DNA from 4 places in the Burkholderia sp. Bp9016 genome. Region 4 is predicted to be linked to each of the others. Evidence: riboswitches for the same ligand, from Rfam matches in the RefSeq annotation. Region 4 holds a riboswitch; each other region holds the start of a gene.
What was found. Region 4 has a riboswitch for cobalamin ahead of cobG (precorrin-3B synthase). Riboswitches for the same ligand answer to the same signal wherever they lie in the genome.
Positions count from the first base shown of each region.

Region 1: it holds a riboswitch for cobalamin, as region 4 does, so the genes downstream of both, DIE13_RS23735 (CbtB domain-containing protein) here and cobG (precorrin-3B synthase) in region 4, are expected to answer to the same signal.
Region 2: it holds a riboswitch for cobalamin, as region 4 does, so the genes downstream of both, DIE13_RS30600 (HoxN/HupN/NixA family nickel/cobalt transporter) here and cobG (precorrin-3B synthase) in region 4, are expected to answer to the same signal.
Region 3: it holds a riboswitch for cobalamin, as region 4 does, so the genes downstream of both, DIE13_RS25320 (TonB-dependent receptor domain-containing protein) here and cobG (precorrin-3B synthase) in region 4, are expected to answer to the same signal.

Region 1 is NZ_QTPY01000020.1:127,301-134,844, reverse strand. Features, by position in the region: gene DIE13_RS23750 (2OG-Fe(II) oxygenase) at 1-148, opposite strand, end outside; gene DIE13_RS23745 (inorganic phosphate transporter) at 574-2,166, opposite strand; gene DIE13_RS23740 (histidine phosphatase family protein) at 2,319-2,930, opposite strand; cobalamin riboswitch at 2,983-3,125, shown strand; gene DIE13_RS23735 (CbtB domain-containing protein) at 3,159-3,368, shown strand; gene DIE13_RS23730 (CbtA family protein) at 3,382-4,104, shown strand; gene DIE13_RS23725 (LysR family transcriptional regulator) at 4,127-5,035, opposite strand; gene metE (5-methyltetrahydropteroyltriglutamate--homocysteine S-methyltransferase) at 5,164-7,458, shown strand.
Region 2 is NZ_QTPY01000041.1:1,880-9,423, reverse strand. Features, by position in the region: gene DIE13_RS30635 (TonB-dependent receptor) at 1-1,264, shown strand, start outside; gene DIE13_RS30630 (hypothetical protein) at 1,306-1,755, shown strand; gene DIE13_RS30625 (copper chaperone PCu(A)C) at 1,801-2,259, opposite strand; gene DIE13_RS30620 (CopD family protein) at 2,336-3,253, opposite strand; gene DIE13_RS30615 (copper resistance protein CopC) at 3,256-3,621, opposite strand; gene DIE13_RS30610 (hypothetical protein) at 3,638-4,555, opposite strand; gene DIE13_RS30605 (DUF2946 domain-containing protein) at 4,663-5,181, opposite strand; cobalamin riboswitch at 5,211-5,354, shown strand; gene DIE13_RS30600 (HoxN/HupN/NixA family nickel/cobalt transporter) at 5,391-6,452, shown strand; gene DIE13_RS30595 (hypothetical protein) at 6,852-7,244, shown strand; gene DIE13_RS30590 (BspC domain-containing protein) at 7,412-7,544, opposite strand, start outside.
Region 3 is NZ_QTPY01000023.1:82,108-89,651, forward strand. Features, by position in the region: gene DIE13_RS25300 (NADP-dependent oxidoreductase) at 1-679, opposite strand, end outside; gene DIE13_RS25305 (Dabb family protein) at 740-1,372, opposite strand; gene DIE13_RS25310 (hypothetical protein) at 1,362-1,706, opposite strand; gene DIE13_RS25315 (AraC family transcriptional regulator) at 1,876-2,919, shown strand; cobalamin riboswitch at 3,030-3,224, shown strand; gene DIE13_RS25320 (TonB-dependent receptor domain-containing protein) at 3,527-5,455, shown strand; gene DIE13_RS25325 (LysE family translocator) at 5,553-6,191, opposite strand; gene DIE13_RS25330 (Lrp/AsnC family transcriptional regulator) at 6,306-6,767, shown strand; gene DIE13_RS25335 (VOC family protein) at 6,830-7,240, shown strand; gene DIE13_RS25340 (collagen-like triple helix repeat-containing protein) at 7,307-7,544, opposite strand, start outside.
Region 4 is NZ_QTPY01000002.1:39,649-47,192, reverse strand. Features, by position in the region: gene DIE13_RS02665 (precorrin-2 C(20)-methyltransferase) at 1-197, opposite strand, end outside; gene DIE13_RS02660 (precorrin-8X methylmutase) at 194-820, opposite strand; gene cobG (precorrin-3B synthase) at 813-2,174, opposite strand; cobalamin riboswitch at 2,280-2,471, opposite strand; gene cbiE (precorrin-6y C5,15-methyltransferase (decarboxylating) subunit CbiE) at 2,676-3,920, shown strand; gene DIE13_RS02645 (cobalt-precorrin-5B (C(1))-methyltransferase) at 3,920-5,008, shown strand; gene DIE13_RS02640 (cobalt-precorrin-6A reductase) at 5,014-5,745, shown strand; gene cobM (precorrin-4 C(11)-methyltransferase) at 5,789-6,517, shown strand; gene DIE13_RS02630 (MFS transporter) at 6,567-7,544, opposite strand, start outside.

The DNA.
Region 1 (7,544 bases), on a different contig from region 4:
CCGCGCATTCCTCCAGCGAGAGCAGACCCGGTACGCGCGCGCATCCGTAGCGATCGAGTTCGGTATCGACGGTGGTCCAGTCGAGGGCGCTCACGTGCTGCGCCATGTCGACGGATTCGACGGCGGGTTGCAGATCGGCAATGTTCACGGGCGTACCTTGTTCGTCAGCGATGTGGTGTCGTGCAGGCATGCCATCGGCATCGAAGTACCCGGTATCGAGTGTGCTGCGATGCACAGCCGGTCGTTGTGGAACGGGCGGCGACGCGATGCCGGCAAGCGCGGCGCATGCCTGCGTCCACGGTGAAAGTCGATGAACCCAGTCTAATGTCGTCTGTGCGATGACGCGCTCCAGATCTTGCGCTTCAATCCGGAAAGAAGGGAGGGGTGCGGCGCGAGCAGCCGGTATGGCGGCTCGGAGTCTAGGCGAGGTTGACGCGGCGATGAGCCGGATGGACTTCGCTCCGTGTGAGCGAAACGAAAAGGCTACGACGCGAAGCACCGAAGCACCGAAGAACCGACTTCGAATCTTCCTCGGCGAGCGACCGGTCCCCCGGCCGCTCGCCGCTTCTCCGCTCAGGCGACCGAGCGGAACAACCAGTAAAGACCGGCCGCCAGCACAATCGATGCCGGCAACGTCAGTACCCATGCGAGCACGAGGCTGCGCACCGTGCTCCACTGCAGCCCGGAGCCGTTCGCCGCCATCGTGCCCGCGACACCCGATGACAGCACGTGCGTCGTCGAGACGGGCAACCCGTACGCGTCGGCCGCGCCGATCGTCAGCATTGCGACGAGCTCGGCCGATGCGCCCTGTCCGTACGTCAGATGCTGCTTGCCGATTTTTTCGCCGACGGTCACGACGATCCGCTTCCACCCGACCATCGTGCCGAGACCCAGTGCGATCGCGACCGCAACCTTCACCCAGGTCGGAATGAACTTGGTCGCGTGGTCGAGCTGCTTGCGGTAGTTGTCGATCGCGAGCTTGTCGTCGGCGGAAAATGCCGGTTGCCCCGACTTCTCGATCAGACGAATCGCTTCGGACACCAGATACATCGTGTTGCGCACGTTGTCGACGTCGCCCTGCGGCACGGCCGCCATCGAGCCCGACGAACCGACCGCGGTCGCCAGCGACGTGGACAGTTGCTGCACGCCCGGCAGCACGGCCGGCGTCATCTCGCGGCGCTGCACGAAGTGTTCGACGTCGGCGCGAGGATTCGCGGACGGTGCGACGCCGTTCGAGTATTTCGCGAACGTCGCGGCGGCCTGGTTCGCGACGGCGACGAACGTCTGCGATTCGGCCGGCGTGACGGCCTTGTTCAGTGCGTACGCGGTCGGCACCGTGCCGATCAGGATCAGCATGATGAGGCCCATGCCTTTCTGCCCGTCGTTCGACCCGTGCGCGAACGACACGCCGGTGCAGGTGAGGATCAGCAGGCAGCGAATCCAGAACGGCGGCGGCTGGTCCTTCGGCGGCTCCTTGTACAGATCCGGAACCCGAATGACGGCCTTCAGCACGAGCAACAGCAGCGACGCGCACAGGAAGCCGACGATCGGCGAGAACAGCAACGACTTGCCGACGCCGAGCGCCTGACCCCAGTCGACACCGCTCGTGCCGGACGGACCGTGCATCAGCTGGTTCATCAGCCCGACGCCGATGATCGAGCCGATCAGCGTATGCGAGCTCGACGACGGCAACCCGAAGTACCAGGTCGCGAGGTTCCACACGATTGCGGCGATCAGCAGTGCAAACACCATCGCGAAGCCCGAGCCGCTGCCGACCTGCAGGATCAGCTCGACCGGCAGCAACTGCAGGATGCCGAACGCGACGGCGCCGCTCGAAACCATCACGCCGAGGAAGTTCCACAGGCCGGACCAGATCACCGCGACGTTCGGCGTCAGCGAGTGGGTGTAGATCACGGTCGCGACGGCATTCGCCGTGTCGTGGAAGCCGTTGACGAACTCGAAGCCGAGCGCGATCAGCAGCGCGGCGCCGAGCATCAGATACGGGAACAACGATCCTTCGCGGACGGGCGACAGATCGGCAATCAGGTGGGTGGCGATATAGACGGCACCGATCGCGAGCACCAGCAGGAAGACGGCATAGCCGACCTGCCGGGTGCGTTCGGTGGAGCCGGGAGTATTGGCGGCGGACGAAGCAGGTTGATTCATGACGGCATCTCGTAAGGGAACCGCGTCCGATCCTAGCTTCGGCCACTCGTCAGTTTGATGACAGTCGGGAGGACGAATCGTTGTCTTACAGGTATGTAAGAAATGCGCGCATCGCCATTCATCACGTTGCCGCGTCGCGCCGGCCCGCATCGTCATCGGTATGGTCGGCAACGAACTTGCGTGTCGGTATCGCGCCCGTCGTCGTCGATGGTCAACGTCCAACCGTCCGGCGACCTGACGAATACCGTGCACGATAGCGGTGCGACGTCGATGCGCATCGCGGCCTGCGGTTCCATCCGCAACGCACACGCGATGGCTGTACGAACGATCGCCGCATGCGTGATCGCAACGACGTCGAGATCGCGCGGCAGACCGTCGAGCCAGGCGCGGACGCGCCATGCGACGTCTTCGAACGACTCACCGCCGTGCGGCGACGCAAGCGGCTCGCCGAGCCATGTGCCGAGTTCGTCCGGCAGGTCGCGCGCGAGATCGTGCAGTCGCTTGCCGCGCCAGCGGCCGTAGTCGACATCGCGAAGCGCATCGTCGAGTCGCGCGCGTAGCCCGAGCGCATCGGCGGTCTGTCGCGCGCAAAGCGCGGGACTGCTCAGCGCGACCGCGCGAGGGACGCCGGCGAACCGCTCGCGTACCGCGGCGGCGTCGGCCAGCCCGCGCGCGTCGAGCGGATCGTCGTCGGGAAACGTGCCGGTGCGCATCGCACGGGTCGATGCATGCGCGATCAGGCGCAGCAAGACAGGCTGGATCATGTCGGTAGTCGATTGTTCGAGGCGGCAGTGCGCGGCAGTGCCGATCATGCACCGGCCTTCAATACGCGAACGTTCGCGCGTACAATTCGCCCGATACGAAACGTGGAAGCCGGTGCAATTCCGGTGCGGTCGCGCCACTGTAACCGGGGATATTCGATCCCGGAAGCCAGACCTGCGTTCGTATTCCATCCAACATTTGCCGGGGCGCGATTCCCCTGAGGTGCATCCATGAGCGAAGCAATGCTGAAGCCGGCTGTCGTGCCGGCGCCCATCCCCGTCCGCGAACTGTTGCCGTGGGCCATCTTCGTCGGTCTGATCCTGCTGCTCGCGCTGTATTTCGTCGGCGCGGAACAGGGCGCGACGTCGATCGTGCCGGGCATGTACGTGCACGAGTTCGTGCACGACGGTCGCCACCTGCTTGGCTTTCCCTGCCACTGACGCGGAGTAGAAGATGGTCGGAAAGCTGCTCATGCGCGGGATGCTCGCAGGCATCGCCGCGGGTCTCCTCACGTTCGGTTTCGCGAAAATCGTCGGCGAACCGCAAGTCGATCAGGCAATCTCCTTCGAGGAAAAGTCCGATGCCGCCAAGGGCGAAGCGCCGGAGCCTGAACTGGTCAGCCGTCACACGCAGGCAGGCCTCGGCCTGCTGACGGGCGTCGTGACCTACGGCGCGGCGTTCGGCGGGCTGTTCTCGCTGGTCTTCGCGTTCGCATACGGACGAGGCAACCGCCTCCCGGCACGTCCGCTCGCCGCGTGGCTCGCGCTCGCGGCATTCGTCGCGCTCGTGATCGTGCCCAACATCAAGTACCCGGCCAATCCGCCATCGGTCGGCGACCCCGACACGATCGGCTATCGCACGGGCCTGTTCTTCCTGATGATCGCGATCTCGATCGCGACGATGGTGTTCTCGGTCAGCGTGCGTCGTCATCTGCTGGCGAAGCTCGGCCAGTGGAACGCGTCGATCGTGGCGGGCCTCGTGTTCATCGCGATCATCGCGGCCGTGCAGAACGGGCTGCCGTCGGTCAGCGAGTTACCGGCCGATTTTCCGGCAGCCGTGCTTTGGAAGTTCCGCGTGGCGGCGATCGGCATGCAGGTGATCATGTGGACGACGATCGGCCTGCTGTTCGGTGCGTGGGTCGAACGTGGCGAACGCATCGGCATGCGCGCCGCCTGACGCGCATTGCAACAGGGCGCGCCTAGCGCAGCATGCGCGGCGCGCTCCACGTCGATTCGCGCGCGAGCGCGACGAACGCGGCCAGATAGTCGATCGACGCGTCCGCTTCGCGGATGCCGAGGAAGATCTGCTTCGCGATTCCCTTCTTGCCCAGCTTGACCGGCACGACCGGCATCCGGTCCGCATATTCGTCGGCAAGCCATCTCGGCAGCGCGGCCACACCGCGCCCGCTCGCTATCATCTGCAGCATGATGTCGGTCGTCTCGATCGACTTGTGGCGCCGCGGCACGATGCCGGCCGGTGTCAGGAACTGGTTGTAGATGTCGAGCCGGTCCGTTTCGACCGGGTACGTGATCAGGATTTCGTCGCCGAGCTGCTCGGGCGTCACGTAGTCGGCATTGGCGAACCGGTGTGCGTCGGCGACCACCAGCACCTGCTCGTAATCGAACACGGGATCGAAGCGCAGCCCCGGCTTGTTCAACGGATCGGGCGTCACCAGCACGTCGATGTCATAGCCGAACAGCGCGCCGATGCCGCCGAACTGGAAGCGTTGCTTCACGTCGACGTCGACGTCCGGCCAGCGCGTCAGGTACGGCGACACGACCTTCAGCAGCCACTGATAGCACGGGTGGCATTCCATCCCGATGCGCAGCGTGCCGCGCTCGCCCTTCGCGTATTGCTTCATCCGCTCCTCGGCGAGCTCGAACTGCGGCAGCAGCCGGTTCGCCAGCTTCAGCAGATATTGCCCGCCCTGCGTGAGCCGCAGCCCGCGTCCTTCCCGATCCCAGATCGGCGTGCCGAGCTGCTGCTCGACCTTCCTGACGGTATGGCTGAGTGCCGATTGCGTGAGATGCAGCGCATTGGCCGCGGCCGTCAGCGAGCCCTGGCGCTCGACCTCACGGATCACGACGAGATGGAATCGTTCCAGCATGGATATCGCTCACTCAACTGATACATGAATGGATTTAATGGATGAATGAAATAATGCCATTTTATTTCATGGTTTGAAATCCCTATCATGGCTGCCGGATCCTCAATTTTTCTCTGTACGGCAACGTCATGGTTACGACACACAACCTCGGTTTTCCGCGCATCGGCGCAAAGCGCGAACTCAAGTTCGGTCTCGAACGCTACTGGAAGGGCGAATCGTCGCGCGACGAGCTGAAGTCGCTCGGTGCCGAGCTGCGCCACCGTCACTGGAACGACCAGCGCGATCTGGATCTGGCTCCGATCGGCGACTTCGCGTTCTACGACCAGGTGCTCGACATGAGCTTCACGCTCGGCAACCTGCCCAAACGCGTGCAGGGCTTCCAGGGCGACGCGCTCGACAACTATTTCCGCGTGGCGCGCGGCCGCTCGGCGCAATCGGCGGAAGAACATGCGGCGTGCTGCGGCGGCGTTTCGGCCGGCGAAATGACGAAGTGGTTCGACACGAACTATCACTACATCGTCCCGGAATTCCACGCGGACACGAATTTCTCGCTCGATCCGTCGCGCTTGCTCCAGCAACTGGCCGAAGCGCAGGCGCTGGGCGTCGCCGCGAAGCCGGTGATCCTTGGGCCCGTCACGTACCTGTGGCTCGGCAAGTCGAAGGACGATTCGGATCGTCTTGCACTGCTGCCGAAGCTGCTGCCGGTGTACGGCGCGCTGCTCGACACGCTGACCGCGCAGGGCGTCGAATGGGTGCAGATCGACGAACCGATCCTCGTCACCGAACTCGACGCCGAATGGCGCCAGGCATTCCGCACTGCTTACGCGGCGCTGGAAACGCGTCGCATCAAGCTGTTGCTCGCGACGTACTTCGGCCAGCTGCAGGACAACCTGACGCTCGCGGCGTCGTTGCCGGTCGACGGTTTGCACATCGACGCGATCAATGCCCGCGACGAAATCGACGCGCTGGTGCGTGAACTGCCGGCCGAGCGCGTGCTGTCGGTGGGCGCGATCAACGGCCGCAACATCTGGAAGACGGACCTGGGCGCAGCGCTCGACTGGCTCGAGCCGCTCGCCAAGCAACTGGGCGAGCGCCTGTGGCTCGCGCCGTCGTGCTCGCTGCTGCACGTGCCGGTCGATCTCGCGAGCGAAGAAAAGCTCGACGCGGAAATCCGCTCGTGGCTCGCGTTCGCGCTGCAGAAGCTCGACGAACTGAAGGTGCTTGCGACCGCGCTGAACGAAGGCCGCGACAAGGTGGCCGACACGCTTGCCGCGAATGCCGCCGCGATCGACTCGCGCCGCCGCTCGCCGCGCGTGAACAACCCGACGGTGAAGGCCGCGATCGCACGCATCGACGCGCAGCTCGGCAACCGCGTGAGCCCGTACACGGAGCGTGCGGCGAAGCAGTCGGCACGACTGAACCTGCCGGCTTTCCCGACGACGACGATCGGTTCGTTCCCGCAGACCGGCGAAATCCGCCAGGCGCGCAGCCAGTTCAAGGCGGGCGCGCTGGATGAAGCCGGCTATCGCAAGGCGATGCAGGCCGAGATCGTGCGCAGCGTCCGCGAACAGGAATCGCTCGAACTCGATGTGCTCGTGCATGGCGAAGCGGAACGCAACGACATGGTCGAGTACTTCGGCGAACAGCTCGACGGCTACGCATTCAGCCAGTTCGGCTGGGTGCAGTCGTACGGTTCGCGCTGCGTGAAGCCGCCGATCCTGTTCGGCGACATCAGCCGCCCGAAGGCGATGACGGTCGAATGGATCACGTACGCGCAGTCGCTGACGAGCAAGCCGATGAAGGGCATGCTGACCGGCCCGGTGACGATCCTGAACTGGTCGTTCGTCCGCGACGACCAGCCGCGCTCGGTGTCGTGCTACCAGCTCGCGCTCGCGATCCGCGAGGAAGTGCTCGATCTCGAGAAGGCCGGCGTGCGCGTGATCCAGATCGACGAGGCCGCACTGCGCGAAGGGTTGCCGCTGCGCCGCGCGCAATGGGGCGAGTACCTGAAGTGGGCGGTCGAGTCGTTCCGCATCACCGCGAATGGCGTGCAGGACGACACGCAGATCCACACGCACATGTGCTATTCGGAGTTCAACGACATCATCGCGTCGATCGCCGACATGGATGCGGATGTGATCACGATCGAGACGTCGCGCTCGGATATGGAACTGCTCGACGCGTTCGACAATTTCAAGTATCCGAACGAAATCGGGCCGGGCGTGTACGACATCCACTCGCCGAACATCCCGACACAGGATCACATCGTCGGCCTGATGAAGAAGGCGGCCGAGCGTATTCCGGCGGAGCGCCTGTGGGTGAACCCGGATTGCGGGCTGAAGACGCGTCAGTGGGCGGAAGTGATTCCGGCACTGACCAACATGGTCGCGGCCGCGAAGACGCTGCGCAACCAGGTGCAATGACGCAGGTGCAATAACGCGCGGACGCTGCACGCCTGCTGTCTCGATCGTCGATCGGCGGCGGGCGTTGCGCCGGTTCGGACCGTCCC
Region 2 (7,544 bases), on a different contig from region 4:
CGGCGCGGACGCCCACACGAATCCGCGCGCCTCGTACACATTCAACTCGACCGATCAGGCAACCCGAGAAACGGGACAGTACGCGCTGTACGCCGATGTGGATCTCACGAACCGGCTGTCGTGGTCGACGATCGCGTACCTGAACACGTTTCGCGAGCGCCGCTGGGTCACGTTCTCTTCGGCGACCAGCCAGCAGGAGCGTTTCTCCGACGAGCGACATCTCGGCTTTCTGAGCACCCTGACGTTCCGTCCGCGTGTGAACTGGCTGCGCGATTTTGCGCTGGAGGCCGGCGTGAGCGGCGAGTGGCAGGACAATGTCAGCCGCCGCTGGCTCACCGACCGCCACGTGCGCACATCGCAAACCCGCGATCAGGCGTTCTCGTACGACACCTGGGGCGCATACGTGCAGGCCGTCGTGAAGCCGGTCGAAGCGCTGAAGATCGTGCCTGCCTATCGCGTCGACGTGTTGAGCGGGCAACTCACCAACAACCTGAGCGGCGCGCGCTACGACATGAACGGCTACGGCGTGATTGGCCAGCCGAAAATCAGTGCGGTCTATACGCCGTGGCACGGCTACAGCGTGTATGGCAACTACGGCCGTTCATTTCAGGTCGGCGTCGGTGCCGGCGCGTACAAGATCCCGCCGCGCACCGGGGATCTCGCGCCGTCGATCAACGACGGCTGGGAGCTGGGCGTGAAATTCCAGCCGGCGGACTGGCTTGACGGCCGCGTTGCTTACTGGGAACAGCTCGCGACCAACGAGGTACGCCGCAAGCTGAACGACCCGACCGGCGACTACGACAATCTCGGCAAGACGAAGCGCCACGGGATCGACCTGCAGGCCAACCTGCGTGTGGCGCGGGATGTCGGGCTGTGGTTCGGGTACACGTACCAGATGGCGCGCATTGTCGATCCGGGGCCTGCGAGCCCGGCGAGCGCCGGCAAGCAGGTCGATCACGTGCCGAACCATCTGTTGTCGGCCGGGATCGACTGGCGGGCAACGCCCGAACTCGACGTGTCGGCATGGGGCAATGCACAGAGCGCGTACTACCTCGAGCAAACCAACTCGACCGGCCGCTTCGGCGCGGCGGTGACCGTCAACGCGCGAGCCGCCTATCGCGTATCGAAACGGGCAACCGTCGAGCTGCAGGTGACGAACCTGTTCAACCGGTTCAACGAATACGTCTGGTACGACGGCTCGCAGACACTGCATTCGCCAGCGCCCGGCCGGGCCGCGTTCGCGTCGCTGACCATGCGCTACTGAAACATCACGGCATACGTTCAATCGAAAAAGGAAATGTCCGCATGGTTACGATGGCATGGCACTACACGGTCATGTTGCACTTCGAGTCCATCATCATGAGCGAAGTCATCATGCCGAAAACGCTCGACATGGCACCGGAAGCGAAGCCTGTCGCGTGGTTCTCGCGCAATCCGTACTGGGAGAAAACGGCCAACAGACGGGCGATCGACCCGGGCACCGGCGATCGCGTGACATTGACGATGTGGCAAACGCGCCAAGCTGGCGGTGGACTCGTACGCTTCGGGATCGACGCGACGAAGCTGCTTCACGATCAGGCACTCTGGCGACGGGCGCGGATCGAGGACACGGCACGCGACGCGCTGGTCGCAGCAGGCGTGCGTCAAGGCGCGGATCCGCTCGAATGGTACGGATCGGTCAAACCCGTTCCGGTCGAGCGGCTCGTCATCGAGTCGCTCGACGACACGTACCGGTGGCAGACGTTCAAATGGTAGAAGCATGCCGGTGCGTATTGGCACCGGCATGCTCGTTTGCCGCGTCTACTTCGCCATCGTTCCCGGTGCCTTCACCATGCACTGCGCGGTGACTTTCTCGCCGTCGCCGAACGTGAAGGTGAGCGGCAGCGTCGTACCGACCTTCAGCGGATGCGTCGGCTGCTCAAGCATCAGGTGATAGCCGCCCGGCGCGAACGACAGCGTGCCGCCGGCCGGTACCGTCGCCTTGTCGACCATCACCATGGTCGACGTGCTTCCGTTCGATTGTGTCTGGTGCAGCATCGCCATGCCGAAAGCATTGCTGTCGACGCCGGTCAGGTCGATCGGGTTGCCGCTGCGGTTCTTCACGTTGAAGAAGCCGCCCGACGGCAAATTGCCGGGCATCCCGCGAATCCAGCAGTCGGAGACGGCGACCGATTGTGCCGGCGCCGCATGCACGACCGGCGACAATGCGGCGGCGGACAGGAACGCGAGCGCAGCACGCGTTGTTTTCGTGATATTCATTGCCGATCCTCTGTCATGAATGGTTGGATAACGAAGGGGCCCATACCCCTGCCTTGTTCCGTGAGCAAACGTGTCGTCAGGACGCGCCCGCCGTCGGCGCCGTATGGCCCAGCAACGCTGCAAGCGCCAGGACCGCGACCATGACGACGGCCTCGACGGCAAGCGCCATGTCGAAGCGGCGTTGCGCGGCCGGATAACCGGTATCGTGCCGTTCGGCACGCAAGCGCAGATCGGGCAATACGACCAGGCGGTTCCAGCCGCCGAGCAACGCCGCAAATGCGACGCACGTGAGCTTTGCCGCGAGCACCCGGCCCCAGGCTATGCCAAACAGCGCCGCGCTGGTTTGCGCCGTATCCTGCAGCACGTTGTAGAGCCCCGTGACGAGCACGATAGCGAATGCACCGGTCGCGAGATGGGAGAGCGCCGAGCAGAACGCAGCCGTCTGTTGCGCCGGAACGCTCGCGGTCCCGGTACGCCCGAGGCACCGCAACAGGCCCGTGGCAGCGATCACGCCACCGGCCCACATCGCTGTCGCGAGTACGTGCGTCAGGTGCACCGCTTCACGCCACGAAAAGTCGCCGCCATCGGCCGCGTGACCCATGGCCGCCTTGCCGGCGGCCCAGAGCAGGATGCCCGCGGCGCACGGCACGGCGTCGCGGCCGCGCGCGAGGATGCCCGCCGCGACGAGCAGCGCGCCTGAACATCCGATCGACCAGGCGATACCGAAATGCGATTCCGTGAGCACGGCCACGACAGCAGGTCCGGCGTCGGCGAGCGGCGAGCCGCTCATCACGGCGGCTTGCAGCCACAGATAGCCGAACGCCGTCAGTGCAAGCGCGAGGCCGAGCGCAGCGCGCACGACGCGCAGCGCCCGTTGGTCAAACAATCCGATGCGCCGGTCGATCGAGCCGCACGCGAGCAAGCCCGCCGTCGTGGCGAACAGCAGGTCCTGAACGGCGGCCAACGCGATCTGCGCGTCGACGAGCACGTCCACGGCTACTTCACCGTAAACGTATAGTGCCCCTGCGTCCGGTGGCCGTCGACCGCGACGGCCACCCACGCGACCGCGTAAACGCCCGGCGACAGCGAATTCAGCGCGACGGACATGTGCTTCTTGTTCGCCGCGTCGACTTCGGGCTTGCCGTTCGTGACGGCGTGCCCCTGCGCATCGGTGACGGCGATCGAGCTAAATGCGGGTTCGAGCGCGTCGTCGAAATCGATCGCGACGGTTTTCGGCGACGCGGTAACGGTTTCGCCCGCGGACGGCTGCTGATGCGTCGGATACGCATGCGCGTGAGCAAGTTGCGCGGCGGCGAGCAGCAGCGCGGCCGCCGCCGCGCGCATCGTGGTCGAAAGATTCATGCGGTTTCTCCGTGGATCAGAACAGCGGCTTGCCAAGCGAGCCGGGGAACAGGTCGTCGAAATACAGATGCGCGTCGAAGATCACGCCGACATGGTTGCCCGATGCCCGATTAACGGGAATCTGCGCCTCGACGCCGAATTGTCCGTAGCGGTTGAGCCACAGTACGCCCGGGTTGATCGTCCCGGTCGTCTGGCCTGAACACGCACCCGCCGTGCATGTGCTCATCGGCGCCTCGACGACGAACACCATGTTGCTGAGCGGCTGCGGCAGGCCGAGGTTCTTCACCTGCTGCTGCAGGTACGGGATGCTGTATTGCAGCGTCAAGCCCCAGCCGAACGAGTTCGGCCCCTGGTCGGACGACGCTGTGGTCAGGTTCGGCCCGAGTTCGGCCGTCAGCGCGAGCGGGCGCAGATAGCCGAGCGACGCGGGCAGATCGCCGAAGCCCTTGCCGAGGTAGACGGTCGGCGTAAATGTCGAGTACGCGTTCGCGATCGATTTCGCGCCGGTGCCGCCGATCTCGGTTTCCAGGCCGACGGACGCCATGAATTCGTGCGCGGCGTTCGTGTAGACGAGGTACTTCACGCCGAGCGTGACGTTATCCCAGCCCTTCGCGGAACCGCCGTTCGGATCGTTCTGCGACACGTACTGGCTGGCGACGCTGAACGCGAGGTTCTTGGTGATCAGCTTGTCCCACTCGTACGACACGGTATTGACGTTCATGTTGTCGCCGTTGTCGTCCGGCGACTTGATATGGCCGAACTGCATGTCGAACTCGTCGCCGACACCGGGGTCGTCCACTGTCATCGTGGCAGGAAAGACGCGGTCGCCGACCACGGCGTGCGCATTGGCGAAAGAAGCATGGGAAAGGCCGGCGCAGGTGGCCAGCAGCGCGGCGCATGCGCGAAGCGCGCGCCGTTCGGTATTACGAGGCATGTCGTGTGTTCTCCGGTTGTCGTTCGATATCGTCGCGCGTACGCGCGACGACTCGCCGCCTCGCGCTTCGCGGGCGGCAATTTTTCAGGCAGAAAAATCAGACGAAATCAGGAGAATGCGGGCGGCGCACGGGATTGCGCGACCGTGTGGACGAGGCTGATGCGAGCCGGATTCGAGGCCGATACGACCGGCCTCTGCGAACCGGGACGCAGAGTGGCAAGCACGACGGCGTGCCCCGGCAACGCAGTCGCGTGAGCGAAGAAACTGCAATAGGGACAAGCCTGCCAGTGCGTCTTTGCCGCGTGCGACGGCTTGCCGTCATGTGCGGCCGACACTTCGTCGACGCTTGCGGTGCAATAGACGGTCAGTGCGTCGACGAGCTGGTGACGCGACATCATCATCTGCGAAACCGCAGGGGCGAGCGCCATCATCAGGATTGCAATCAATCCGATCAGGCTGCCGGGTTTGCGGAAACGGGCGACGTACATGACGCGCAGAGACGATGACATGGGACGTGACGGACGGCGATTATGCCATGCTGGAAAAGGATCAAGCTCCCGAAATATTTCAGTAAACGAATGCGATATTTCCGAATGTAATGTGAAAGAAATCGGCTCGAGCACCATCACGAACGGAATCGACTTTTCGGTTTCCGCGCGGTATAAGCGGAGTTGATTTCTCTTGACGCAGACACAACGGGAAACCGGTGAGATTCCGGTACGGTCGCGCCACTGTATCGGGACGGCGTTTGCAATCGCAGTCGATCCCGAAGCCAGACCTCGTTGTGCACCTGCCCTTTCACCATTCGGAACGCGTGCTTTCCGGGAGATTCTCGATGCTTGACCGATTCACTCAGATTTTCAACGACTCGAACGCCAGCGTACGGCGGAAGTTGCTGGGCATTTATGGCGTGCTGATCGCCATCAACGTGTTTGCATGGGTATGGGCCCTGGTGGCGTTCCATGCCTATCCGGTCCTGCTCGGCACCGCGATGCTCGCATACGGCTTTGGACTCCGACATGCGGTCGACGCCGACCATATCGCCGCGATCGACAACGTCACGCGCAAGCTGATGCAGGAAAAAAAACGGCCGGTCGCGGTAGGGTTCTTCTTCTCGCTTGGCCATTCGACCGTCGTCGTACTTGCATCGATCGCGGTCGCACTCGCGACCACGGCGATCCAGAGCCGGTTCGACAACTTCAAGGCGATCGGCGGCATCATCGGCACGGCCGTTTCAGCGTTTTTCCTGTTCGCGCTCGCGCTGATGAACCTCATGATCCTGCGCGGCATCTACCGCGCCTGGCGTCACATCCGCAGTGGCGGCGCATACGTCGACGACGATTTCGACATGCTCCTCGCCGATCGTGGCTTTCTCGCGCGGTTGTTCCGCCCGCTGTTCCGGCTGGTGACGCGGAGCTGGCACATGTACCCGATCGGCTTCCTGTTCGGCCTCGGTTTCGACACGGCGACCGAAATCAGCCTGCTTGGCATCGCCGCGACACAGGCGGCGAAGGGCCTGTCTCCGTGGGCCATCATGGTCTTTCCCGTCCTGTTCAGCGCAGGCATGTCGCTCGTCGACACGCTCGACGGCCACCTGATGCTCGGCGCTTACGGCTGGGCTTACCAGAAGCCGCTGCGCAAGATCTACTACAACATGACGATCACGCTGGTGTCGATCGTGGTCGCGCTTGTGATCGGCGGCATCGAGGCGCTCGGCCTGCTCGCCGATCAGCTTGACCTGAAGGGTACGCCGTGGGACGCGATCGGCACGCTCAACGACAACTTCGGCATGCTCGGCTACATCATCATCGCTATCTTTGCAGTCAGCTGGATCGCGTCCATCGTGATCTATCGAGTCAAGCGTTTCGACGAGGAATGGTTGAAGACGCGCACGTGATTGGCCGACAACAGCGGGCGGATATTTTCCGCCCCGACTCGACAAGGTCCTTGTAGCCATCCGGCAAGTAGACCAACATCCATCATCCGACAACGGTGCATCAGACGACGAAACAGCGCAGTCAGGCCTGTGTATTTCGATCCGCTTACGTCAACTGCTTGCGCAGCGTTTGACAAATCCCGCCGTTGCCTCGTTGCTACTGCTGGTCGTCGCGTTCCGCCTGCTACTACCGCACGGTCTGATGCATTTCCCGCCTGGTGCGCCCGAAGCGTCAAGCGCTTCTTGACATGCGAGATATCCAGTCATCAAATCACCGCTGCCACTCATCTTTCATGTCACACTGTGACGCAACTTGACCGATGGATTCGACTTCTGCCGCATGGAATCGTGAGGACACCGTTGAACATTTGGCACATGACAATTGCCGCGGGAATCTGCGTGCTCCTCATAGCGTGTTCTCGTCGCGAGGGTGTATTGGGGCAGTCGCCCGTGTTCTCTGCAAACTCCAATATATCTGCGACGGAAGTCGCGAATTGCGTCGCTCGTCGGTGGAAACAGAGCACGCGGCAACTGCATCTCGGCGAGCGCGCCGGAACGATTACGCTGCGCGCCGAATCGTTCTTTCGAGGCGTGCCGGTCGGTCTGCGTATCATGCCGGACGGGCATCATTCACACGTCGAGTATTTCCGTCAGCGCCGTGCCGACGGGCTCTATTTATCGATGGTACGCGGCTGTCTCCATCTCCACGTGATCCATGGTGCGGCAGGCACGCCGACCGTCCCGCAATCATGAGCGCGCGAAACTTGGCCGCACAGATCCGCCGATATGGGCGAGGGTCACCCGCCAACGCAGAGATCACAACACGCGACCATCATCGTCATCCCGCCGGATAGTGGCGCCGATACATCACTGCTCGCGAATACCCGGGTAGCGGTTGCAGTTCAGGATCGATGAACCCGTCACCGCAAATCCGACGGCTTCAGCATGACGCTCACCACGTGTGCACGCCAGATTTTGCACTTCGCAGTCACGGGGAGCCACGCACCACGAGGCCGCAGGCGCGCTGAAGCGCGAACAGTCACCGTTGAATCG
Region 3 (7,544 bases), on a different contig from region 4:
GCAGCGTGTCGCCGCCGACCGCGTCGAGCACGAGGTCGACGCCGACCGGCGCCCACGCCCGCACGGCCGCGCCGATGTCCCCGGCGCGATAGTCGATGCCCAGCGCCGCGCCGAGCGATTCGACCGTCTCGCGATTGCGCGCCGAACACGTCGCCGCGACGCGCGCACCTGCCTGGGCGGCAAGCTGGATCGCGAACGTGCCGACCGCGCCCGCGCCGCCGTGAATGAGCACCGTCTGCCCGGCGCGCAGCCCGCCGTCATCGAACAGGCCAGCCCACGCGGCCAGCGCGGGCGTCGGCGTGGCGGCCGCTTCCGCGAAGCCGACTGCGTCGGGCAGGCACACGACCGAGTCGTGGCGCACCGCGACGTATTCCGCATAGGAACCCCAGCGCCCGGCGCCGACGTCGGTCTGCGCGAACACGCGCATCCCGGGCGTGAAGCCTTCGACACCCTCGCCGACCGCTTCGACCACGCCGGCGGCATCGAAGCCGATCACGAACGGGAACGCGATCTGCATGAACGCGCCGAGATAGCCTTCCCGGCATTTCCAGTCGGCGGGATTCACGCCCGCGTACGCAACGCGGATCAGCACGTCGCCGGGGCCCGGCTTCGGCACGGGAACGTCGGCCAGTCGCAGCGCGTCGGAATGGCCGACGCGGTCGATCAGCAAGGCTCGCATGGTGGTGTCTCCTGTATTGATACTTGATATGGCGTATGGATCGGGATCGGTCGCCGCGCGTCACGCCGCCGTATCGGCCAGCAGGCTCGACGCGAGCGGACAGAACGCGTGCGAGATCGCATCGACGGTCCACTCGGGGCTTTCGGCGTCGAACCGACGGTCGACCCAGCCCCAGTGGTATGGATGCAGCAGATATTCGCCGAGCAGATCGCCGACGTGCGCGAATTCCTGTTGCCAGACATGCGTCCACGCGCCCGGCGTCACGATCCGGCTCAACCGCCAGTTGCGGATGCCGGGCATGAACGCGGGCATGCGCAGCAGTTCGCGCTCGAGAGCGGCAACCTGCGTGTCGTCGGCCTGTGGCCGCACGCGCAGCATCAGCGTGCGCCAGACGCCGTCGCGCAGCGCCGGTTCGCGCAGGCCGCCGCCGATCGCGCGGCACCCGGCGCCGTCGATCCGCACGACGCCCGGCAGCCCGGCCAGCGCGGTGAAATCCGTCGCGTGACCGATTGCTCGTCCGTCGCGCAGCACGTCGAGCGTGTAGTCGCCCGCGCCCCAGCATCCGTCGAGATTGCGCTCGAGCGACACACGGGTGGCGCCGTGCAGCGCGTGCGCCGCATCGCGCAGCGCGCGCTCGGTTGCGCCGGTGTCGGCAGTGGCGGAAACGAATACCTGCGCCGTGTCATGCCGCATGGTCGACCTCCGTCAGGGCCGGCAGCGGCGCGTCGGCGTCCGTCATCACGTGGCGGCGGCGCGCGTCGCACAGCGCATCGACGGCGATCCAGAACGCAACCACGTCGGCATCGGTCAGGGCGCGCATCCGGTAGTACGCGGACGCATCGGCAACCTGCCATGTCAGCCACAGCGTGCTCGACTGCCCCGGCACCGCGACGGGCGGCGACACCCAGCGGCCGGCCGCCGTCAGTCCGCGCGCCGCGTGGCCCGGTAAATAGCGGTCGCGCAGCAGTGCAAGCACGTCGGGAATGCGCTCGGGCGCGAGCGTGATTTCGTCTACGATCTGGATCATTCGCGTGTCGTCTCGGGTGGTTCGTGGCGGAATGCGATGCCGGCCGCCTACGCCGTTCCGGCGAGGCCGGAAGCGGCCGGCGTGGATAGCATTCTTGCGTGGCGACGGTCGGCGAGCCCCTATCGGTCCGCTCACCGGCCCCTGTCGCAACGCTCAGATCGGGAGGCAAATGAAACAGCGCGCATTGCCGGCACGCGGCCGCGTGCTGCCGGGCCTCGGCGCACGCCTGCTCGACGAACTGATGCGCAGCGGCGCGCCGTCGGCGCAACCGCACACATTGCCCGCCGTCGCGGTTGCCGCCGCGACGCCCGGCGGCTTTGTCGCGCTATACCGAGACGCGATCGAACGGCTCGAAGCGCAGGTCGCGCGCGGCAACGGTCATCCGCCGATGCGCAAGCAGGAAGTCGACCTGATGTGTCGTTGCCTGCTCAGCTGTGCAACGCTCGCCGATGCGATCCGCTGCGCGGCCGAGTTCTGCGAGATGCTGACACCGCGTGCCGGCATGCTGTCGCTCGCGGTGCGCGACGGCCGCGCGACGTTCCGGATGGATTCGCTGCGTCGCACCCGCAGCCCGGCCGCGTGTCTCGTCGACCTGACCGGCCTGTTCTGCTATCTGCAACTGTTCGGCTGGCTCATCGGGCAGCCGCTGCGGCCTGACGAAGTGTGGCTCGGCCATCCGCGCCGCGACGACGCGATGCCGCTGCTCGGGCTGTTCAATGCACCGGTCGACGTCGGCCGCAAAACCTACGGCTTCGCGTTCGACGCAGCGCGGCTCGATGCGCGTGTGATCCGGCAGCCGGGCGACCTCGACGCATTTCTTGTCGACTTTCCGTTTCGTCTGATCGATGCGGCACCTGCCGTCGTGTCATGGGCGCAGCAGGTACGCGGCTTTCTCGACGCGGCGCTCGCGCGCGAGCAGACGGTGCCGGCGCTCGCGGAGCTGGCGACGTGGCTCGGCGTCAGCTCCGCCACGCTACGGCGGCGGCTGGCGGCCGAAGGCAGCGGCTATCACGTGTTGCGCGAGCAATGCCTAGCCGATGTCGCGCGGCGCTGCCTGCGCGAGTCGGACTGGCCGATCGCGCGGATTGCCGCGCATCTCGGCTTCGGTGGCGAGGAAGCGTTCCGGCGCGCGTTCGTGCGGTGGACGGGTGTGGCGCCGAGCCGGTTCCGGCGCATTTGCGTCGCCGCCGACATGCCGTTTCACCAGACGTGAAGCCCGATTCGCGCGCTCCGGGAGAAAGGATTTTGAAAGAACAAGGCAGAGAGTGACGTTTTTTCGCATCCTCCTTCGCACCGGCAATTGACGCGCCGGAGCGCGCGCCATTACGCTTGCGCGCTGATGGTTCCCAGAGACGGGATCAAAAGGGAACGCAGGAGAGGCCGCGCCTCGAATCTGCGGCTGCCCCCGCAACTGTAAGCGGCGAATCCGCGCCACCGCATGCCACTGGGTAAACCGGGAAGGCCGGCGCGAATGACGACCCGCGAGCCAGGAGACCTGCCATCGACCCGAGGTCCAAGCAGCCGCACCGGGCGGGGTGTCCCGATGCGCCACGCGCCGCCTTTGGCGGTCGCTCGTTGCATGGACGGCCCGACCTCAGGACCCATCCGATGTCCCATCTTCCCGAATCCGCTTCCATGCCGGAAGCGTCGCGCCGACATGCCACCGGCATGCGCGGCGTGTCCGCGCACGTCTGCCGCGTCGTCCTGCGCGACGACCGGCCACGCTGTCCGGTCTCGCGATAAACCCACAAGATCGAACGCGGTACTCGCCGCGCCCCGCTTACGCTCGCTGTACGCAACACCATCACGCTCGCTGCCTTATGAACCTTCGCCACCTCCTTGCCACGTCCGCCGCCACGGCGCTGCTCTCCCCGATCGCCCACGCCGCCGGCGACACGGCGACCCCGCAGCCGCCGCAGACCACGGACGGCGCCGACCTGCCGTCGATCAGCGTGACCGACACGCGCCATCTGCCCGAGTCGTTCGACCAGCGTTATGCATCGACGCAGGTGCTCACGCGCACCGACCTCGACCGGCTGTCGCCGAGCGATCCGAGCATCACGCAGGCGCTCGCGACACTGCCGGGCGTCACCGTCTCGCAGAACGGCGGCCCGGGCTCGTCCGCGTCGGTCAGCATCCGCGGCTCGTCGGCCAGCCAGGTCGCAGTGTTCATCGACGGCATCCGGATCGGCTCGCCGACCACCGGCATCGCGCCGTGGGCGGACCTGCCGACCGAGGCATTCGAGCGCGTCGAAGTGATTTCGGGGCCGGCCGCCGCGTCGTTCGGCGCGAACGCGATGGGTGGCGTCGTGCAACTGTTCACGCGCCGCGCGGCCAACCAGCCGAACCAGACCACCGTGTCGTTCGGCGGTGGCTCGAACAAGACGTTCGACACGCAGCTGCGCACGTCGGGCACCGTGCCGTCGACCGGCCCGCTCGCGGCACTGGGCGGCCTCACGTATTCGCTCGGGCTGCACGACTACAACACGGCCGGCATCGACGCGACGCGGCCCGTGTTGCCGTACCACGAGGACGGCCGCAATCCGTATCACGCGCAGGACCTCGATGCGCGCCTCGGCTACGCGCGCGACAACTGGTCGATCTCGACGTTTGCGCTGTATCACCGCTCCGACCTGTCCTATGACAACGCCGGCTATGCGAACCGCCAGCTCGATCATCAGCTGACGACCGGCATCGCATTCCATCTCGACATCACGCCCGATACGCAATTCGACCAGTCGTTCGCTTATGCGAACGACCGCCAGTTCCTGTACGCGAGCGCCCCGACCATCCCGACCGACCAGATCAACTCGCAGCGCATCACTTCGTCGACGTCGCTGACCCGTCAGGAGCACGGGTTCCAGCTGTTCGGCCTGCCGCTGTCGGGCGAGACGAAGCTCGCCTACGACTTCACGCGCGAACAGGCGTTCCTGCCGATCGATATTCCGGACGGCGTACCGACGCGCAACGACTCCGCGTTCTCGCTGCATCAGTCGGCAACGCTCGGCAACGTGACGATGTTCGTCGCGGGCCGTCATGAAATCATCGCCGGCCAGTCGGTAAACACCGGCAACGCGGCCCTGTCGTGGGCGATCACACCGGTGTACACGGCGCGGGTGTCGTACGGCAACGCGTTCCGCCTGCCGGCCTTCAACGACCTGTACTACCCCGGCTACGGCAATCCGGACCTGAGCCCGGAGCGCAGCGATTCGATCGAGGCCGCGCTCGACGCGAACACGTCGTACGGCACGTTCACCGCCGCGATCTACGACACGCGGGTGCACAACCTGATCGCGTACAACCCCGCGACGTTCTCGCCGATGAACATCGGCCGCTCGCATATCCGCGGCATTGACCTGTCGTACAAGGGGACGATTGGCCGCTACACGCCGGTCAGCATCGCGATCGGCCTGCTGGACCCGCAGGACGAGACCAACGACAGCTGGCTCAACCGCCGGCCGCGCCAGACGGTCAGCGTGAGCGTCGACCACACGTGGGACGAACTGCACCTGCACGCGCTGAGCACGGGCGCGTCGCTGAACTACGGCGGCACGACGTTCGACGACCCGGTGAACACGACCTACCTGCCGTCGTACCTGACGGTGAACCTGCGCGCGTCGTACAGGATCAACGCGCACCTGACGGTATCGGCGACGCTGTCGAACCTGTTCGACCGCCAGTACATGACCGCGTACGGCTACAACACGCTCGGCCGCACCGCGTTCGGCAAGGTCAGCTACACGTTCTGACGCCCGGCTGCCCACGCATCGGCGCCCGCGATCACGGACGCCGATGCGGAGCCGTTCAGATGGATCGAATGCGTTCGCAGCGAACCGCAGTCGACCTTCACGACCCCACGACGCCGCGCACGCCCGCAATCAACTGGATCGCGCCGAACCCCGCGATCACGACGGCCGACACACGCGACAGCCCGTGCATGAACGCGCCGGACATCTTCGTGCGTAACGCGGCGGTCGCACCGCTCAGACACAGCCACCACGCCGCCGACCCAGCGAACACGCCGGCGACCATCGGCGCGACGGACATCCGCATCGCGCCTTCCCGAGCCGCCGACAGCGGCCCAAGCGCCGCGAAAATCCCGATGAACGACACGATCGTCATCGGGTTCGACAACGTCAGGCCGAACGTCGTCAGGAAGTCGCGCAGCACGGTCGTACGCGGCCCGTCGCGCTGCACGGCCGCCACGGCCGGTGGCTGACGCGCGATGGACCACGCCAGCCACACGAGGAACGCGCCGCCGCCGATTTTCAGCGCGACGGTCAGCATCGGGAACGCCGTGGCGATGCCCGCGACACCCAGCGCGCCGAGCAGCCCGTAGATCGCATCCGCGCAGGCGGCCCCGATGCCGGTGGCGAACCCTGCGCGAAAGCCGCGGGTCAGGCTGCGCTGGATGCACAGCATGCCGATCGGGCCGACCGGCACCGCGATCGACAAGCCGATCACGACGGACTTGATGAACAGCATGGCCGACTCCTCGTGTCAGGCAAGGGGGATACCGGCATCGTAGGGAAAGTCCGATCGCCGCTGAAGCCGGTTTTTAAGGAAAAATGGCTGTTTTACCTTAAAAACTCCACCGCCATGGACGATCTGGACTGGAAGATACTTGCGCTGCTGCAGGCCAACGGCCGCATCAGCTACACGGAGCTGGCACGTCAGGTTCATCTGTCGGTGCCGGCGGTGACCGAACGCGTGAAGCGCCTCGAATCGATCGGGGTGATCGACGGCTACACGGCGCGGGTCAATCCGGCCGCGGCCGGCTACGCGGTGAGCGCGCTGATCGGCATCACGGTGCCGCAGCCGGCCAAGGCGAAATTCCTGACGCTGCTGGAGACGATTCCCGAAGTGGTCGAGTGCCATCACGTGACCGGCGCGGATTCCTACGTGATGCGGTTCGTGGCCACGGGCATGGCGCACCTCGAACAGCTGATCGAGCGCATCAACCTGTACGGCGAAACCCGCACGTCGATCGTGATGTCGACGCCGCTGCCGGCCCGCGGGCTCGCGCGCCCGGCTGCGGCGATCAAAGGGATTCGGGGGTGACAGGACACCCCGCGCTACGCGATGCTGTGCAATGCCCCCTTGCACGAACCGGACAACCTGCCATGTCAGTCATCGGACTCGATCATTACAACCTGCGCGCCGATCGGGCGACGCTCGATACGCTGCGCGATTTCTACGTGAACGTCGTGGGCCTCGAACCCGGCTATCGGCCACCGTTCCAGAGCGACGGCTACTGGCTCTACGCGGGGGCGCAAGCGATTCTCCACCTGTCGGAAACGCGGCCCGGCGAGGTGCGGCCAGCGCACGTCGTCAATACGTTCGACCATATGGCGTTTTCCTGCGCGAACGCCGCCGACATGGAGCGGCGCCTCGACAACGCGCAGGTCCAGTACGCGCGCCGATACGTGCCGCTCACGCGCCAGCTCCAGATCTTTTTCAGCGATCCGGCCGGCAACGGTGTCGAATTGAATTTCTCCGAACCCGACTGCGATTCCGGCAACGGACCGGGTTAGCACGCGGTGTTCGGGCCGGCGATTCGTTCGCGCCGGCCGGGCGCGCTGACGATCAGTGCGGATCCGTCACTTGCCGGCCGCTGCGCCGAGCAAGCCGCCGACGAGCGACGTGACCGGCGCGAGCGGATTGCTCGTACCGCCCGACGTTGCCCCGCCACTCGTACCGGTGCCGGGACCGTTGTGCACGGTTGCCGGTATCCCGCCGACCACGCTCGTCACCAGGCCCGAAATCGGCACGGCGCCGTTTGCGCCGTTCGGATTCACGAGGCCGCCGGCGTTGGTAACAGTATTGCCGACCGCCCGA
Region 4 (7,544 bases):
TAGACGAGCGGCAGTTGCGTCTGCGTATCGAGCATGTGTGCCTCGACGATCCCGTACGCGTTGCCCTTCTTGCCCTTCGCGACGAAATACGCGACCACCGGCGCGGCCTGCAGCACCCGCAGCGCCTTGATCGTCATCAGTTCAGGGTCGCCGGGGCCGACACCCACGCCGAACAGGCGCCCGCGCGCGGCCGTCATTCGGCCTCCGTCGCAAGCGCGTTGACCGCGGCGGCGGCCATCGCGCTGCCGCCGCGCCGGCCGAGCAGTGCGACGTACGGCACGCCGCGACTGTCGGCGGCCAGCATCGCCTTCGATTCGGCCGCGCCGATGAAGCCGACCGGAAAGCCGAGGATCAGCGCGGGGCGCGGGGCGCCGGCGTCGATCATGTCGAGCAGGTGGAACAGCGCGGTCGGCGCGTTGCCGATCACGACGATGCTGCCGGCCAGCTGCGGGCGCCACAGTTCGAGCGCCGCGGCCGAGCGCGTGTTGCCGAGATGGCGCGCGAGATCGGACACTTCCGGCTCGCCGAGCGTGCAGATCACGCGATTGCCGGCCGGCAGCCGCGCGCGCGTAATGCCTTCGGCCACCATCTTCGCGTCGCACAGGATCGGCGCGCCGGCCGCGAGCGCGGTGCGCCCGGCCGTGCCGGCGCCCGCCGAGAAGTGCAGATCGTGGACGACGTCGACCATCCCGCACGCATGGATCACGCGCACCGCGAGTTTCTCGAGATCGGGCGGAACCTGCGACAGGTCGGCCTCGGCGCGGATCGTCGCGAACGACTGGCGGTAGATTTCCTGCCCGTCGCGAATGTAGTCAAGCATCGGTGGTGTCCTGGCTGTGCCGCGCGCCCGTCAGTCGGGCCGCGGCCTGGTCAATCGTCAGATGGCGCGCGAGCGGGGCGCCGAGGCCCGCGGCAGCGTCGCGCCGGTAAAGGTCGTAGCGCCCGGTCGCGACCGCGACGAGCGTGTGCGTCGCCGCGTGCGGCAGCGCGCAATGGCGCTCGCACCCGGTCAGGTGCACGTCGAGCGGACGGCCGATGCGCGCGGCCAGCGCGAGCGCGTCGCGTTTCGTATCGGCACGCGATTTCGTGCAGCCCGCGCTGCCCGTGCACGCGGCGAGCGACGCGAGCGGATCGGTCATCGCGCACACGAGGCCGAGCGACGCGAGCGCGTCAAGCACGGCCGGCGCGCGATCATGTGCCACGCCGTGCACGAACACGCCTTGCCATGGCGTCATCGACAGCGTGCCGTCGCCGTCGGCTTCGGATATTTCGGCGAGCCGCTCCAGTTGCATCGCGTCGAGCCGGCCGAGCGCGAATTGCGCGCCGACGCTGCAGCGGGCCGCGTCGAACGACGGCCGCGCGCCGAAACGCAGCGCGGCATCGGAGTGCGCGCGTCGCCAGCCGGCGAGCGCTGGATCGGCTGCCAGCGGGAAGGGCAGGTAGTGTTGTGCGCGTTCGAGCAGCGCGCGTTCGCCGCAGCTCGCGAGCAAGGCGCGCATCCGCGCGACGTCGGCAGGCGCGAGATCGAGGAACGCGAGCAGCAACGCACGCACAAGCGCGGCGGCCTGGTCGGGCGAGACGTCGATCAAGGCGGGCGTGTCGTCGGGGGCGACCGGCACGCAGCCGGCCACGCCCGCGGCGATGCGCAGCGCGCCGTCGCCGCGACGCCATGCGGCCAGCCAGATGTCGTGCGGATGATCGAGCGCCGCGACCGATTCGCCGCCATCGAGCTGGATCGAGAATTTCGGTGACAGTTCGCCGCGACGCGGCTCGCGAGCCAGCATGTCGAAGAGGGCGGGCGCGAGTGCGCGGCTGTCGAGCAACGCGTCGGGATCGTGCCCGGCGAGCGGGCTGAGCATCAGGTTGCGGACGTCGTCGCTCATGGCGAGCGCGGTCCGGTCGTCTGCGGCATCGGCGGCGCTCGCGCGCGGGCCGAGGCCCGCGGCGAGCAATGCGCTGGCCAGCGGATCGGCCGCGCCGTCGCGAATGCCGCGCAACTGGAGATTCGCGCGATTGGTCGCGTCGATCGCACCGGAACCGCAGGCGCGCGCCGCGGCGGCGATCGCGCGCGCCTGCCGCGCGTCGAGCCGGCCGCCGGGCAGCTTGATGCGGCACAGTCCGCCGTCGGCGGCCGCGACGACGCGCACGAGCCCCGGGCAGGCCGACGGGCGCACGGCGGGCGACACAGGAATCGAGACGGGAGCGGAACTCAACGGAATACGGGACAGTGTCGCGCAGCGGCCAACGCATCGGTACACCCCGCCCGACGCCGACTGGCACGCACGCACTTTCAGGCCGGCAGGTCTCCTGGCTGACAGGTCGGCGCCTGCTCCCGGCCTTCCCGGTAAAACCAGTGGCGTGAAGGGGAGATCGGCTCGCTGTCTACAGTTGCGGGGGCAGCCACGGCGGCGCGACGCGCGCCCCGTGTTCCCTCTTCGGCCCCGAAGGGCACCGGCGATCGAACGGCCGTAGGATACCCGATTTCGACGGCGCTTCGCGACCGCCCGGCCATGCGCCGGAGCCGGGGCAAAGCACGGTGCGGGGCGGCAGCCAGGCAGATGAAACGCGCGGTGGAACACGGTACCATGCCGACTTTCGCAATGCGGACGGCCGTACCGGCGCCTTCACGGCCGCCGCGCGGCAACTCGATGGACTCGAACGATGGGGAAGGGTGCATGACGGCGTGGCTGACGGTGGTGGGCATCGGCGACGACGGTTACGCGGGGCTCGGACGCAGCGCGCGGCGCGCGCTGCGCGTCGCGACGCGGGTGGTCGGCGCGAAGCGGCACCTCGACATGCTGCCCGCGCGGCTGCCGGCCGCGCGCGAATCGTGGCCGTCGCCGTTCGACCTGTCGGGCCTGCTCGCGCGCCGCGGCTCGCCCGTTTGCGTGCTCGCGAGCGGCGATCCGATGCTGTTCGGCGTCGGCGCGACGCTCGCGCGCGAACTGTCCCCCGACGAGTGGCGCGTGCTGCCCGCCCCGTCGTCGCTGTCGCTCGCGGCTGCGCGGCTCGGCTGGGCGTTGCAGGACGTCGGCGCGGTGTCGCTTGTCGGCCGCCCGCTCGCGACGCTCGCGCGTCACCTGTTGCCGGGCCGGCGCCTGTTCGTGCTGAGCGCGGACGGCCGCACGCCGGCCACGGTCGCCGCCGAGCTCACGGCACGCGGCTTCGGCCCGACGCGCATCAGCGTGTTCGAACATCTCGGCGGCCCGCTGGAGCGGCGCATCGACAGCCTCGCGCAGGACTGGAACGTCGGCGAAACGGCCGCGCTCAATCTCGTCGCGCTCGACTGCCGGGCCGGCCCCGACGCACCACGCCGCGTGCTCACGCCCGGCTTGCCCGACGACGCGTATCGCCACGACGGCCAGCTCACCAAGCGCGACATGCGCGCGCTCACGCTCGGGCGTCTTGCGCCCGCACCCGGCGAACTGCTGTGGGACGTCGGCGCGGGCAGCGGCTCGATCGGCATCGAATGGATGCGCGCGCATCCATCGTGCCAGACGATCGCAATCGAATCGCACGCCGAGCGGCAGCGCTTCATCGAACACAACCGCGACGCGCTCGGCGTGCCGGGCCTGCAACTCGTCGCGGGGCGCGCGCCCGCTGCGCTCGCGGGACTCGCCGCGCCGGACGCGATCTTCATCGGCGGCGGCGCGACCGCGCCCGGCGTGCTCGACGCATGCTGGTCGGCGCTGAAGCCCGGCGGCCGGCTCGTCGCGAACGCGGTCACGCTGCAGGGCGAGATGGCGCTGGCCGCGTGGCGCGATGCGCACGGCGGCACGCTCACGCGCGTGTCGCTCGCACATGCGGAGCCGCTTGGCCGCTTCGACACATGGCGACAACCGTTGCCCGTCACGCTCTACGACGTGCGCAAGCCGGATGCCACGGCAACGCACCTGTCGAATCTCGCGGACCTCGCGTGATGCGCGACGAAACCCCCGAACAACCGGCGCCGCTGCGGTTCGGCTACACGACCGGCAGCTGCGCGACCGCAACGTCGCTCGCCGCTGCGCGCCTGCTGCTCGCGGGCCGCGCGGACGATGCGGTCGAAATCGTGCTGCCGAAGGGGCAGCGCGCGATGATGCGGCTCGAGTTCTGCCGGACCACGGCCGACGGCGCCGAAGCCGGCACGCTCAAGGACGCCGGCGACGATCCCGACGTCACGCACGGCGCGCTGATCTTCGCGCGCGTCGCGCTCGCCGCGGCGCCTGGCGTGCGCTTTCATGCGGGGCCGGGCGTCGGCACGGTCACGCGCGCGGGGCTCACGCTGCCGGTCGGCGAACCGGCGATCAATCCGGTGCCGCGCCGGATGATGACGACCCACCTCGACGCGCTTGCCGCCGAATACGGCTATACGGGCGGCTTCGACGTGACGATCGGCGTCGAGGGCGGCGAGGCGCTCGCGTTGAAGACGATGAACCCGCGCCTCGGGATCGTCGGCGGGCTGTCGATCCTCGGCACGACCGGCATCGTGCGGCCGTTCTCGTGTTCCGCGTACATCGCGTCGATCCACCAGGGCATCGACGTCGCGCGCGCCAACGGCATCGCGCACATCGCCGCGTGTACCGGCAACGCGAGCGAGGACGCGATGCGCGCGCACTACGGCCTGCCCGACATGGCGCTGATCGAAATGGGCGATTTCGCGGGCGCGGTGCTGAAACACCTGCGCCGCGCGCCCGTCGCGCGCCTGTCGATGTGCGGCGGTTTCGGCAAGCTCAGCAAGCTCGCGGCCGGCCATCTCGACCTGCACAGCCGTCATTCGAGCATCGACTTGCCGCTGCTCGCGCAGTGGGCGGCGGAGGCCGGCGCGAACGACGCGCTGCAGGCCGCGATGCGCGCGGCGAACACGAGCCAGGAAGCACTGAAGCTCGCGCAGGCCGACGGCGTACCGCTCGGCGACATCGTCTGCGCACATGCACTGCGCGTCGCGCGCGACATCGTGCCGGCCTCGGTCGCCGTCGAGATGTTCGCGATCGACCGGCAGGGCCGCTTCGTCGGAGACGCGCGATGAACACCATGAACACCCGCATCCTGTTGCTCGGCGGCACCGGCGACGCGCTGAAGATCGCACGCGCACTCGGCCCGCAACACGTCTACAGCCTCGCGGGCCTCGGCAAGGCGCCAGACGATTTGCGCTGCGACGTGCGCGTCGGCGGCTTCGGCGGGGCGGCGGGGCTTGCCGCATATCTGCGCAGCGCCGGTATCGGTCTCGTGATCGATGCCACGCATCCGTATGCCGCGCAAATCAGCGCGAACGCGGCGGCCGCCGCGCGCGACGCCGGCGTGCCGCTGTGGGCGCTGCGCCGCGCACCGTGGACACCCGGGCCCGGCGACGACTGGCGGATGGTCGACGACTGGGCCGGCATCGAAGCCGCGCTCGCGCCGTTCCGGCGGCCGCTGTTCACGCTTGGCCGCGAACCGCTCGCGCATCTCGACGATATCCCGCCGCACCAGTTCTGGCTGGTGCGCTGCCTCGATACGCATCCCGGCAACGCCCGCGCGCAGGTCGTCGCCGCGCGCGGGCCATTCACGCTCGACGGCGAACGCGCGCTGTTCGCACTCGCGGGCATCGACGTCGTGGTCAGCAAGAACAGCGGGGGCGCCGCGACCGAGGCCAAGCTCGAGGTTGCACGCGAACGCCGGCTGCCGGTCGTGATGCTGCGCCGGCCGCCGCTGCCCGACGCCGATCGCGCGTTCGACTCGGCCGCCGCGCTGCTCGATGCGCTCGATCCGGCCGCGCGCGCGTGACGCGGCGCGACCGGCTGCACAATGAATTGACGGAGAATTTTCGATGACGGTGTATTTCATCGGCGCGGGCCCCGGCGACCCGGAACTGATCACGGTGAAAGGCCAGCGCCTCGTGCGCTCGTGCCCGGTGATCCTGTATGCCGGTTCGCTCGTGCCGCGGGCCGTGCTCGGCGGCCATCGCGCGGAACGGGTCGTCGATACGGCCGAGCTCGACCTCGATACGATCGTCGCGCTGCTCGCCGACGCGCATGCGAAAGGGCAGGACGTCGCGCGCGTGCATTCGGGAGATCCGTCGCTGTACGGCGCGATCGGCGAGCAGATTCGCCGGCTGAAAGCGCTCGGGATTCCCTATGAAATCGTGCCGGGCGTGACGGCCACGGCCGCGTGCGCGGCGACGCTCGGCGTCGAGCTGACGCTGCCCGGTGTCGCGCAGACGGTGATCCTCACGCGCTTCGCGGGCAAGACGACGATGCCCGAAGGCGAAGCGCTCGGTTCGCTCGCCGCGCATCGCGCGACGCTCGCGATTCATCTCGGCGTGCGGCATCTCGCGCGAATCGTCGACGAAGTGCTGCCGCACTACGGGCCCGCGTGCCCGGTCGCGGTGATCTATCGCGCGAGCTGGCCCGACGAGGAACGCGTGACCGGCACGCTGGCCGACATCGTCGGCAAGGTGCAGGGCACGCAGATCGAGCGCACCGCGCTGATCCTGATCGGACGCGTGCTCGATGCCGAAGGGTTCGCGGACTCAACGCTCTATGCGAGCGGAGGCTGAGGCCGCCGTACGATCGGACTCGCGCGTCATCCACCGCACCTGACCTGCGCTATGCCCGCGCGGCGCGGCGCGCAAACCGTGGCGCGAATCCGGTCGCCAGCGCGAACAGCACGACACACAGGCATGCCATCGCGATCCACGCGGGCGACAGATCCGCGAGATGCTGGCGCACCAAGCCCGCCGCGAACGGAAACAGCCCCGCGATCAGATAGCCGATACCCTGCACGAACCCCGTCAGCGATGCCGCATCGGCCGGCGTCGCCGCGTGATCGACGGTGACGATCAGCGACAGCGGAAACAGCGCGCCGATCCCGGCCCCCAGTAGCAGCGCGGCCGGCAACGCGAGCGCCTGCGGCGCGGCCAGCATCACCAGCAACCCGGCGAGCAGCGACGCGATCGCCGCGTGCAGCGCGGGCCGGCGATCGGGCAGGCGGTCGATCGTCGCCGAGATCGTCAGCCCCGCGACCACTTCCGCGAGCGTCACGCCGCCGAGCAGGGTGCCGGCCGCGGTCGGCGACCAGCCGAGCCGCATGTAGTACGGCGGTAGCCATGCCAGCACCAGCGTGTATGCGCCCGTCGCGATCCCGAAGAACGCCGCGAGCCGCCATGCGCGCGGCGAGCGCGACGGTCGCGCATGCGTGGCCGGCGTCGCAGCCGCTCCGAACGCGGCCGCATCGCCGCCGCGGCTGGCCAGCGGCCACGCGATCGCCGCGATCGCGGCCGGCAACGCCCAGCCCGCAAGCGCCGCGAGCCAGCCCCAGCGGGCGGCGGCAAACGGCGCGACGACGCTCGCGAGCACCGCGCCTCCCATGATCGACGTCGAATACACACCCATCGCGCCACCGATGCGCGTCGCGAAATGCGCCTTGACGAACCCCGGCAGCAACGCTTGTACCATCGCAATCCCGATGCCCGCACAGCATGCGCTCGCCAGCAGCAGCCACGCATGCCGCGCGCCGATGCGCGACACGCACGCGAACCCGATCAGCGCGACACCGAGCCATACGCCGCCCGAGATGCCCGTCGC